DNA from 2 places in the Cohnella hongkongensis genome. Region 2 is predicted to be linked to the other one. Evidence: predicted binding sites of a transcription regulator. Region 2 holds the regulator's gene; the other holds the start of a gene.

Region 1 (4,209 bases), on a different contig from region 2:
TTCATGAGAAACATCCACTGCCAATCGTAGTTTTGAAGCAGCCATCCGCTGACCGTCGGACCGAACGCCGGCGCCATCATCGAAGCCAGCCCCCACAGGGCCATTGCCATCGCTTGTCTTTCCCGCGGAATAATCTGATAGATCAGCGCCATCGTCGTCGGAATGATCAGTCCGCTGAAAGCTCCCTGCATGACGCGGAAGCCGATAAGCGCCGTTTCGTCCCATGCGGCGGCGCACAAAGCCGAAGCCAGCGTAAAGCCAATCAAGGAAAACAAGTATAACCGCTTGTAGCTGAACTTCTCTCCCAGATAACCGACGATCGGCGCCGTTGTACCCATGGCCAGCATGAAGCCGGTCAGCGTCCATGTGACGGTGTCCAAGCTCGTCTGAAAATGGTCCTTCAAAATTTCCAGGGCGATATTGATCGTGCTCGAAGCCAGAATGCACAGAAACGAACCCGTAAAAATTGCAACCATTATCGGCAAGAAACGTATGTCTTGATTATTGCGTTCTTCCATTATGCGATCCCCGCGCCTCCGTTTGTTCCTATGTATTTTTTTACATATATGCTGGCAAATAATAATAACGCCAAAATCCCCATCTGTCAAAGTATGCTATTTTGGAGGATTCGTCCATGAACACGTTGGCCTACGGCCTGCTTAGCCTGCTCTCCTACTCTTCCTTATCCGGTTACGACCTGACCCAGAGAATCCAGCCCTTCTGGCCGGCCAAGCACAGTCAGATCTATCCGCTGCTCGCTCGGCTCGAGGAGAAGGGGATGGTGGTCTGCGAGCTGGTGCAGCAGAACGACAAGCCCGACAAAAAGGTGTACTCGCTACAGGAGAAAGGCTTCGACGCCCTGCGGGAGTGGCTGACCGTTCCGGCCTCCGATCCGGTCATGCGCGACGAGCTCATGCTGAAGGCGTTCTGCGTCTCATTCGTGGATCCGTCGGTTTCGCGCAAGCTGTTCACGGCCCGGCTGGAGCACTATCGGGCGAAAGCGCTGCGGCTCGAGGAGAAAATTCAGACGGTGCGCCGGATGGCCAATGCGGGGGGAGACGGAATACCGTCGTACGATTCCCCGTACTTCGGCGCTTACATTATGCTGAACAAGGGGAAGATGGTCTGCAGAACGAACATCGAATGGTGCGAATGGGTGCTGTCGATCATCCCGGACGGCGCTTCGGCCGCCGGATTCCCGTCGTAACAAAGCGAAGGCTGCCTCCTCCCTTGCGGGACGGGCAGCCTTCGCTCCGTGTTTGCGATATTATGCCGTGCGCGCATCCGTCGTATTGCCTCCCTTGCCGCCGGTCAGCTTCTTCCAGCCCAGACGGATCCAGGGAAGAAGGTAGTAATCCAGGCCGAACTTGCCGGCATTCGCTCCGCCGATGAAGACGATGATCCCAAGCAGCGTCAGCCAAGGGTTCGTCGATACCGTTCCGGCGAACAGGAACAGGAAGTTCATCAGAAGTCCGAAGAATGCGGCCGCCGCCGTCAATCCTCCGACGATAAGCCCCAAGCCGACAAGGAACTCTCCGACCGGAATCAGGAAGTTGATCAGCTTGACGTTCGGCAGGGCAAAATGCTCCAGAAACCCGGTATACGTCGGATAGATCGCTTGATTGGTCGCTTTGTCGAGAACCGGGTTTTGGATCGCGTTCTTCAGAAACCCTGCCGCATTGAAGCCTTCTCCGCCCATTTTATGCCAACCGGCATCGAGCCATTGCCAGCCGAGGTAGATCCGAAGCAGTGTCAGCACCGCCGCTGCCCAGACGTTCTCTCTCAGAAACTTGATGACCATAGCTGCCATCTCCCTTCGTTTTCTCGTTTCCTTACGCCTTCATTATGACTCGCATTTCCGCCTTATAATGTGAATTAAATCACAAACTATCGCCCGGTTTGCCCTCAATCATGAACAATTGGTGAAAATGGCGAAACGACGCGATGCGAAGTTTCGGCGGAAGGCGAGTGACATGGTACAATGAGAAGCAAAAAGAATCGGATGGGAGATTCGCCATGAGCGCACAGAGCCACGCACAGAAAGAACAAGCCGTCATTATCGGAGCAGGCCCCTGCGGCCTGTCGGCCGCCCTCGAGCTGCAAGCGGCCGGAATCGAGCCGCTGCTGATCGAGAAGCATGCCGTCGTCCATTCCATCTATCAATATCCGACCTATATGAACTTCTTCAGCACCGCCGAGCTGCTCGAGATCGGCGGCATTCCGTTCACGACGCCCAACGACAAGCCGTCCCGCCGCGAAGCGCTGCAGTACTACCGGGACGTGGCGCTGCGGCGGAAGCTGCGCATACGCGCCTACGAGGAGGCCGTCTCCATTCGGCCGCAGCCGGACGGCTCGTTCCTCGTCGAGACGGCCGACCGGTTCGGCGGCGCCCGCGCGTACGAGACCCGGTATGTCACCGTCGCGACCGGCTACTTCGATCACCCGAACATGCTGGGCATTCCCGGCGAGGAGCTGCCGAAGGTGACTCATTTCTTCGGCGAGGCGCATCCGTACACGGGAATGAAGGTCGCGATTATCGGCGGCAACAACTCCGCGGTGGATGCGGCGATGGAGCTGCTCAGAGTGGGCGCGGAAATTACGGTCGTGTACCGGGGGGACAGCTATTCGCCCAGCATCAAGCCTTGGGTGCGGCCGCTGTTCGAAAGCAACGTGAACAAAGGCAACATCCGGATGCTGTTCTCCTCGCGCGTCGTGCGGATCGACCCGGACAGCGTCACGATTCAGCCGACGGAGGAAGGGGCCGCGCCATACCGGCTCGACAACGACTTCGTGCTGGCGCTAACCGGCTTCCGGCCGGAGCGGACGCTGCTGACCGACGCGGGAGTGATCGTCGATCCGGAGACGACGGTGCCTGCCTTCGAACCGGAGACGATGGAGACGAACGTGCCGGGACTGTTCATCGCCGGCGTCATCGCCGCCGGACGCGAGGCGAACGAAATCTTCATTGAAAGCGGGCGTCATCACGGCAAGCTGATCGCGGAGCGGGTTCGGGCTCTGCAAAGCTAATCGAGCTCGAGCGCTTCTTTATGAAGAGGGCCTGCTTTGTTGTTGTACCTGCTCCAGCACAACAGGCCCGAGCAGTCCGCCCTCCTTGGGAATTGCAAATTGCTGCCGCAGCTTCCGCCAGTTCGCCCCGCTGTCGCCGAACGCTTCTTCTGCGCTCATGCGGTTCGATACGACATTCGTTACCGCCACTGTGAACGCGTTCATTCCCGGACGCATCGCCGCAGTAACATCGAACCGGTAAGGAGGAACGAACGAATGCCCGATCCGAACGCCGTTCACCGCAACTTCCGCAATCTCCTCCACGCGTCCGAGATCGAGCAGCAGCCGTTCCCCGTCCGGGATCCTCTCTTCCCCCAGTTCCAGCTCCCACGTATAGACGACTGTGCCGGAAAAGGCCGGATCCAGCTCCAGCCAGGATTCAAAACCGGACCGTGTGCCTTCTTTCCAGTCGAAGCGCACATGTTCGGCGGAAATGGGAAGGCGGCGTACAACCGCAGCTGCGCTGCGATACGGCGCGGGCACGGCGAAACCAGGCATCTCGCTGCCCGGATCATGATCCGCGGTTAAGATAAGCGAACGATACGGGGGCAAGCATAGATAAAACTCGGTGCCGGTGTCCGTTTTTCGCAGATCAGGACGCCATTTGTCGCCGGTTAGCGGCTCCCATGCGACGAACGCTTCGGCATCGCCGGCGCCTGCCAGCGCAAACCAGCCTTCCGCTGCCTCATCTACGCATTCGTTGCTCAGCAGCCAGATGGACTCCTCGTCCTTGATGCGGTGCAAGAGCCGCAATCCGCCGGCGCCGGTTCCGTCCAGCGTCACTTGCCGCTGAATGCCTGCCTCCATCCACGCTTGCGGCAAATCCGCCGTATACTCGGTCACATGCACGTGCGGCAACTGGCAAAACGCTGTCAATCTGTCCGTCCATTGTTCGGATACCCCGTCCACTGCGTCGAGCACGGCGTTCGGATAGCGGTCGGAGAAGAACACCGGAATGCCCGCGTCGCGGATCTCCATCAGCTTCTGAAGCAGCGGCGCCGGGATATACTCCAGCCCGGGAATGACGATCCCTTGATACGTTTCCTGCTGCAAGCGAAGCTGGCCGTCCGAAGCGGTTACGTCAGCCACGAGCACCTCTTGCGGAATCAGGTCGTAGTCGTATTGATGCTCGCACAGAATCTG
Region 2 (4,209 bases):
TCGCGGCGGCATGACCGTATGGCTCGGAGAGACGACCCGGGGAGAATCGGAGGAGCTGAACGTCGGAGGGCGCAACCGCGAGGAGTGGGCGGCCGTCGCCAGCGACGCGGCCTCTTGCCTGAATCGGGCATGTCCGTGGTTCAGGCGCTGCTTCTACCACAGGGCCCGCCAGGAAGCGGGCAAGGCGGATTTAATTATCACGAACCATGCGCTGCTGTTCACCGATATGAGAGCCGATCATCGTCTGCTTCCCGCCTACGACCGGCTGATCGTAGACGAGGCGCATCATCTGGAGGAAGTAGCGAGCAGTCATCTCGGTCAGAAAACGTCCTATTCCTCCCTGCTCATTCCGCTGCAGCGGATGTGGAAGGACGCTCGAACCGGCCTGCTGCCGCAGTTGATCGGAGACGTGGCTGCGATGGGAACGGAGCGTGCGGGAGCTTGGACGGAGAAGCTGGAGCTGCTTGCGCCCAAGGTTCAAGATATTCGCGAAGCCTGGGATCGCTGGATGGAGGCGCTGTTCGCGATGCTTGCCACGGGGGCCCCTGCCGACGAGACCGGCGCCTTCACGCTGCGAATCAAGCCGGCGGATCTTCCTCCGCAATGGGAAGCGCTGAGCGTAGACGGCAACAATGTCATTCAGCTTCTGTCCGACTTGATACGTCCGCTGGAGAAGCTGGCGGCCGAAATCCGCGAGGAGTCGGACGAGCTCGGCATGCAGGGCTTGCTGACCGACCTGGGCGGCGTGCTGAAGGACTTGGCCAACATTCGCGCCGACGCGCAGTCTTTCGTGACGCTGGGGCGGCCCGAATTCGTTTATTGGGCCGAAGGGAACTCCCAGTACCGCAATCGCTCCGTCAGCGTGTACGGAGCTCCTGCGGACGTGAGCGAGCTGCTGAAGGAAGGCGTCTTCGACAAGAAGTCGAGCGTCGTTATGACGTCCGCGACGCTGACGATCGACAAGTCTTTCAAATATGTGACCGAACAGCTCGGATTGTCCGATGCGGAGAAGAACGGGAGGTTGAGAACGGCGATGCTTCCGTCTCCCTTTCGTTATCGGGAACAGGCGCTTGTCCTTATTCCGCGGGATTTCCCGGCAATTAAAGGCAGGGACGGGGAAGCGGGCTTCGTCCGGGCGCTGATCGATTCGCTTCACGAAACGGCCAGAACGGTGGGCGGCAGAATGCTGGTGCTGTTCACCTCCTACCGGATGCTCAGGAACGTCTACGGCCCGCTTAAGGATCTCCTCGAGCCGGCCGGCATTCAGGTGCTCGGACAGGGCGTGGACGACGGCAGCAGAAGCCGGCTGACGCAGCAGTTCATGAAGCGGCCGGCCTCGGTGCTCCTCGGCACGAGCAGCTTCTGGGAGGGCATCGATCTGCCCGGCGACGCTCTTACCTGTCTGGCGATCGTGAGATTGCCTTTCCAGCCGCCCAACCATCCGGTGGCCGAGGCCAAGTCCGAGAAGCTGCAGGCCGAGAATCAGAATCCGTTCATGAAGCTGTCGCTGCCGCAAGCGGTCATTAAGTTCAAGCAGGGCTTCGGGCGGTTGGTCCGAACGGCCAGCGACAAGGGAATCGTCATTTTGTACGATACGAGAGTCATCGATACGAGCTACGGCAAATATTTTCTGTACTCGCTGCCGGGTCCGAAAATGGAGCATTTGCCGCTAGCCGGCATGTCGGCAAGAATTACGCAATGGCTGCAATCGGAAGAGGACGGGGAAAAACCGTTAGCCGCAGGGCAAAAGAGAGGGGACATGCGATGAAGCCGATGAAAATATCCGAAGCCGTCGTCAGGCGGCTGCCGATTTATTTGCGTTATCTGAACGAACTCAGCCTCAGTCACATTCAGACCGTATCGTCGCAGGACTTGGGGGAGAAGCTGGATCTCAATCCCGCCCAGATCCGCAAGGATTTGGCCTACTTCGGCGAGTTCGGCCGCAAAGGCGTCGGCTATAACGTCGATTACCTGATCGAGAAAATCCGCCAAATCTTAAAGCTGGACAAAACGATGAACGTCGCTCTGGTCGGAACCGGCAATCTGGGCCGCGCCTTGTGCAACTACAACATGTACATTAAAGACAATATGAAGATTGTGGCGGTGTTCGATGCCGATCAGAGCAAAGCGGGCTCCTCCATTAATCATCTTAAGGTTCAGCCGATGCAGGAGCTTGCCGACACCGTTCGGAAGCTCGACATTGCCGTAGGCATCATTACGGTGCCCGCCGGTGAGGCGCAGAACGTCGCCGACCAGTTCGTGGCCGCCGGCATTAAGGGGCTGCTGAACTTTGCTCCCGTCGTTCTGAAGGCGGCCCCCGGCGTTCGCATTCATAACGCCGATTTTACCGCCGAGCTGCTGAGCCTGGCTTATTATATGGACGCTCATGAGGATGAGAGAGAAAGGGAAGTGAAATCATGACCCGGCTGTTGATCAGACAGGGCCTATTCGTGACAGTGGACGAGCAGCTGCCCGTATTCCAGGGCTGGCTGGTTGCGGAGGACGGAATCATCGCCCGGATGGGCGAAGGGGAAGCGCCGCCGGAGGAAGCCGATCAAGCGACAGAGATTGTGGACGGCAGCGGACTGCTGTTTATGCCCGGTCTCGTAAACACGCACGGCCATGCGGCGATGTCGCTGCTGCGAGGAATGGCCGACGATCTCGTGCTGCAGGATTGGCTGCAAAATCATATGTGGCCGACCGAGGCTAAATTTACCGGAGACGACGTCTACTGGGGATCGGCGCTGGCCGCCGCCGAGATGATCAAGAGCGGGACGACGACGTTCGTGGACATGTACGACCATATGCATCGCGTCGCGGAAGTGGTGGAGAATTCCGGCTTAAGAGCCAGCCTGACGAGAGGCGTCATCGGCTTATGTCCGGAAGACGTGCAGAAGGCCAAGCTGGAGGACGCGATCGGATTCGCGCGGGAATGGCACGGGCGGGCGGACGGCCGGATTCGTGTCATGATCTCTCCTCATGCGCCTTATACGTGCCCGCCGGACTATATCTTGAAGTTCGTGGAGGCGGCGCACGAGCTGGATTTGCCGATGCATACCCATATGTCCGAGACGCTGACCGAGGTGGAGCAGAACGTGCGCGACTACGGCTGCCGTCCGGTCGAGCATCTGGATCGTCTCGGCGTGTTCGGAAGACCGACGCTCGTCGCCCACGCGGTTCACCTGAACGACGAGGAAATCGCCTTGCTGGCCGAACGGAAGGTCGCCGTATCCCACAATCCGATCAGCAATCTCAAGCTGGCGAGCGGCGTAGCCCGGGTGCCCGAGCTGCTGAAAGCGGGCGTGACCGTATCGCTCGGAACAGACGGGGCGGCGAGCAACAACAATCTCGACCTGTTCCAGGAGATGACGACTGCAGCGCTGCTGCATAAGGGCGTTAGCGGAGATCCGACCGTCGTGCCGGCGGCGGAGGCGCTTCGCATGGCCACGCTGTACGGGGCCCGTTCGCTTGGGCTGGAAGGCGTCGCCGGACAGTTGAAGATCGGCCTGAAGGCGGACATCATCGCCGTCAACATCGCCCAATCCCATTTCGTACCGCGCACCGATTACGAGTCTCACCTCGTATACTCCGCCAGAGGCTCCGACGTCGTTCACGTATGGGTGGACGGCAAGCAGCTGCTGAAGGACGGCCGATTGACCACACTGGACGAGGAGAAGATCATGGCCGAAGCCGAGGCTTGCTATCGGAGGCTGCGGGCATGAACATGAGCCGAAGCGAAGGCAAGCGAGCGCTGCCTTCTCTTTCTCCCGGCAGATGGCTGATCCTTATCGCCGGCTTTCTTTTGTTCGTCGCCGTATCGTTCGTGCTGTACGTCCGTTCGGCCGATTCCGATTACCGCCGGGGGGAGCAGCAGGCGATCCGTGCCGCCAAAGAGCAGGGCGAATTGGTCCGCGTGGACGAAGTGTACCGGCATACGTGGCAAGATACGGTATGGATCGTGAGGGGCGAGGACGCCGGGGGCGAAGCGTGGACGCTGTTCCTGCTGCAGGAGGAGATCGTCCGGAAAAAGGCGAGCGAGAACATGACCGAGCAGCAGATGCGGGCCAAGTTCGCCGAAGCTCACAGCGCCGAGCCGATCCGGATGATGCCCGCCTGGTTTAACGGCCAGGCCGCATGGGAAATCCGTTACCGGGACGCCGGCGACGAAGAGCGCCAGTCGCTCGAGTTCTATTCTTTCGAGAACGGCTC

Evidence for each region. The regulator Rex, encoded in region 2, represses fermentation and respiration genes when NADH is low (regulators of the CRP and FNR family bind a similar motif). The targets are predictions, from matches to a motif close to TTGTGAAATATTTCACAA.
Region 1: a site for Rex is predicted at 1,869-1,886, ahead of ACFO3S_RS05165 (DoxX family membrane protein). Genes of this name have one in related genera too.

The regions. Positions count from the first base shown of each region.
Region 1 covers NZ_JBHSEP010000002.1:440,341-444,549, forward strand. Annotated here, with positions in the region: gene ACFO3S_RS05155 (DHA2 family efflux MFS transporter permease subunit) at 1-476, opposite strand, end outside; gene ACFO3S_RS05160 (PadR family transcriptional regulator) at 635-1,207, shown strand; gene ACFO3S_RS05165 (DoxX family membrane protein) at 1,268-1,801, opposite strand; gene ACFO3S_RS05170 (YpdA family putative bacillithiol disulfide reductase) at 2,017-3,027, shown strand; gene ACFO3S_RS05175 (glycosylhydrolase-like jelly roll fold domain-containing protein) at 3,046-4,209, opposite strand, start outside.
Region 2 covers NZ_JBHSEP010000003.1:404,728-408,936, reverse strand. Annotated here, with positions in the region: gene dinG (ATP-dependent DNA helicase DinG) at 1-1,768, shown strand, start outside; gene ACFO3S_RS07345 (redox-sensing transcriptional repressor Rex) at 1,765-2,421, shown strand; gene ACFO3S_RS07340 (amidohydrolase) at 2,418-3,722, shown strand; gene ACFO3S_RS07335 (cell wall elongation regulator TseB-like domain-containing protein) at 3,719-4,209, shown strand, end outside.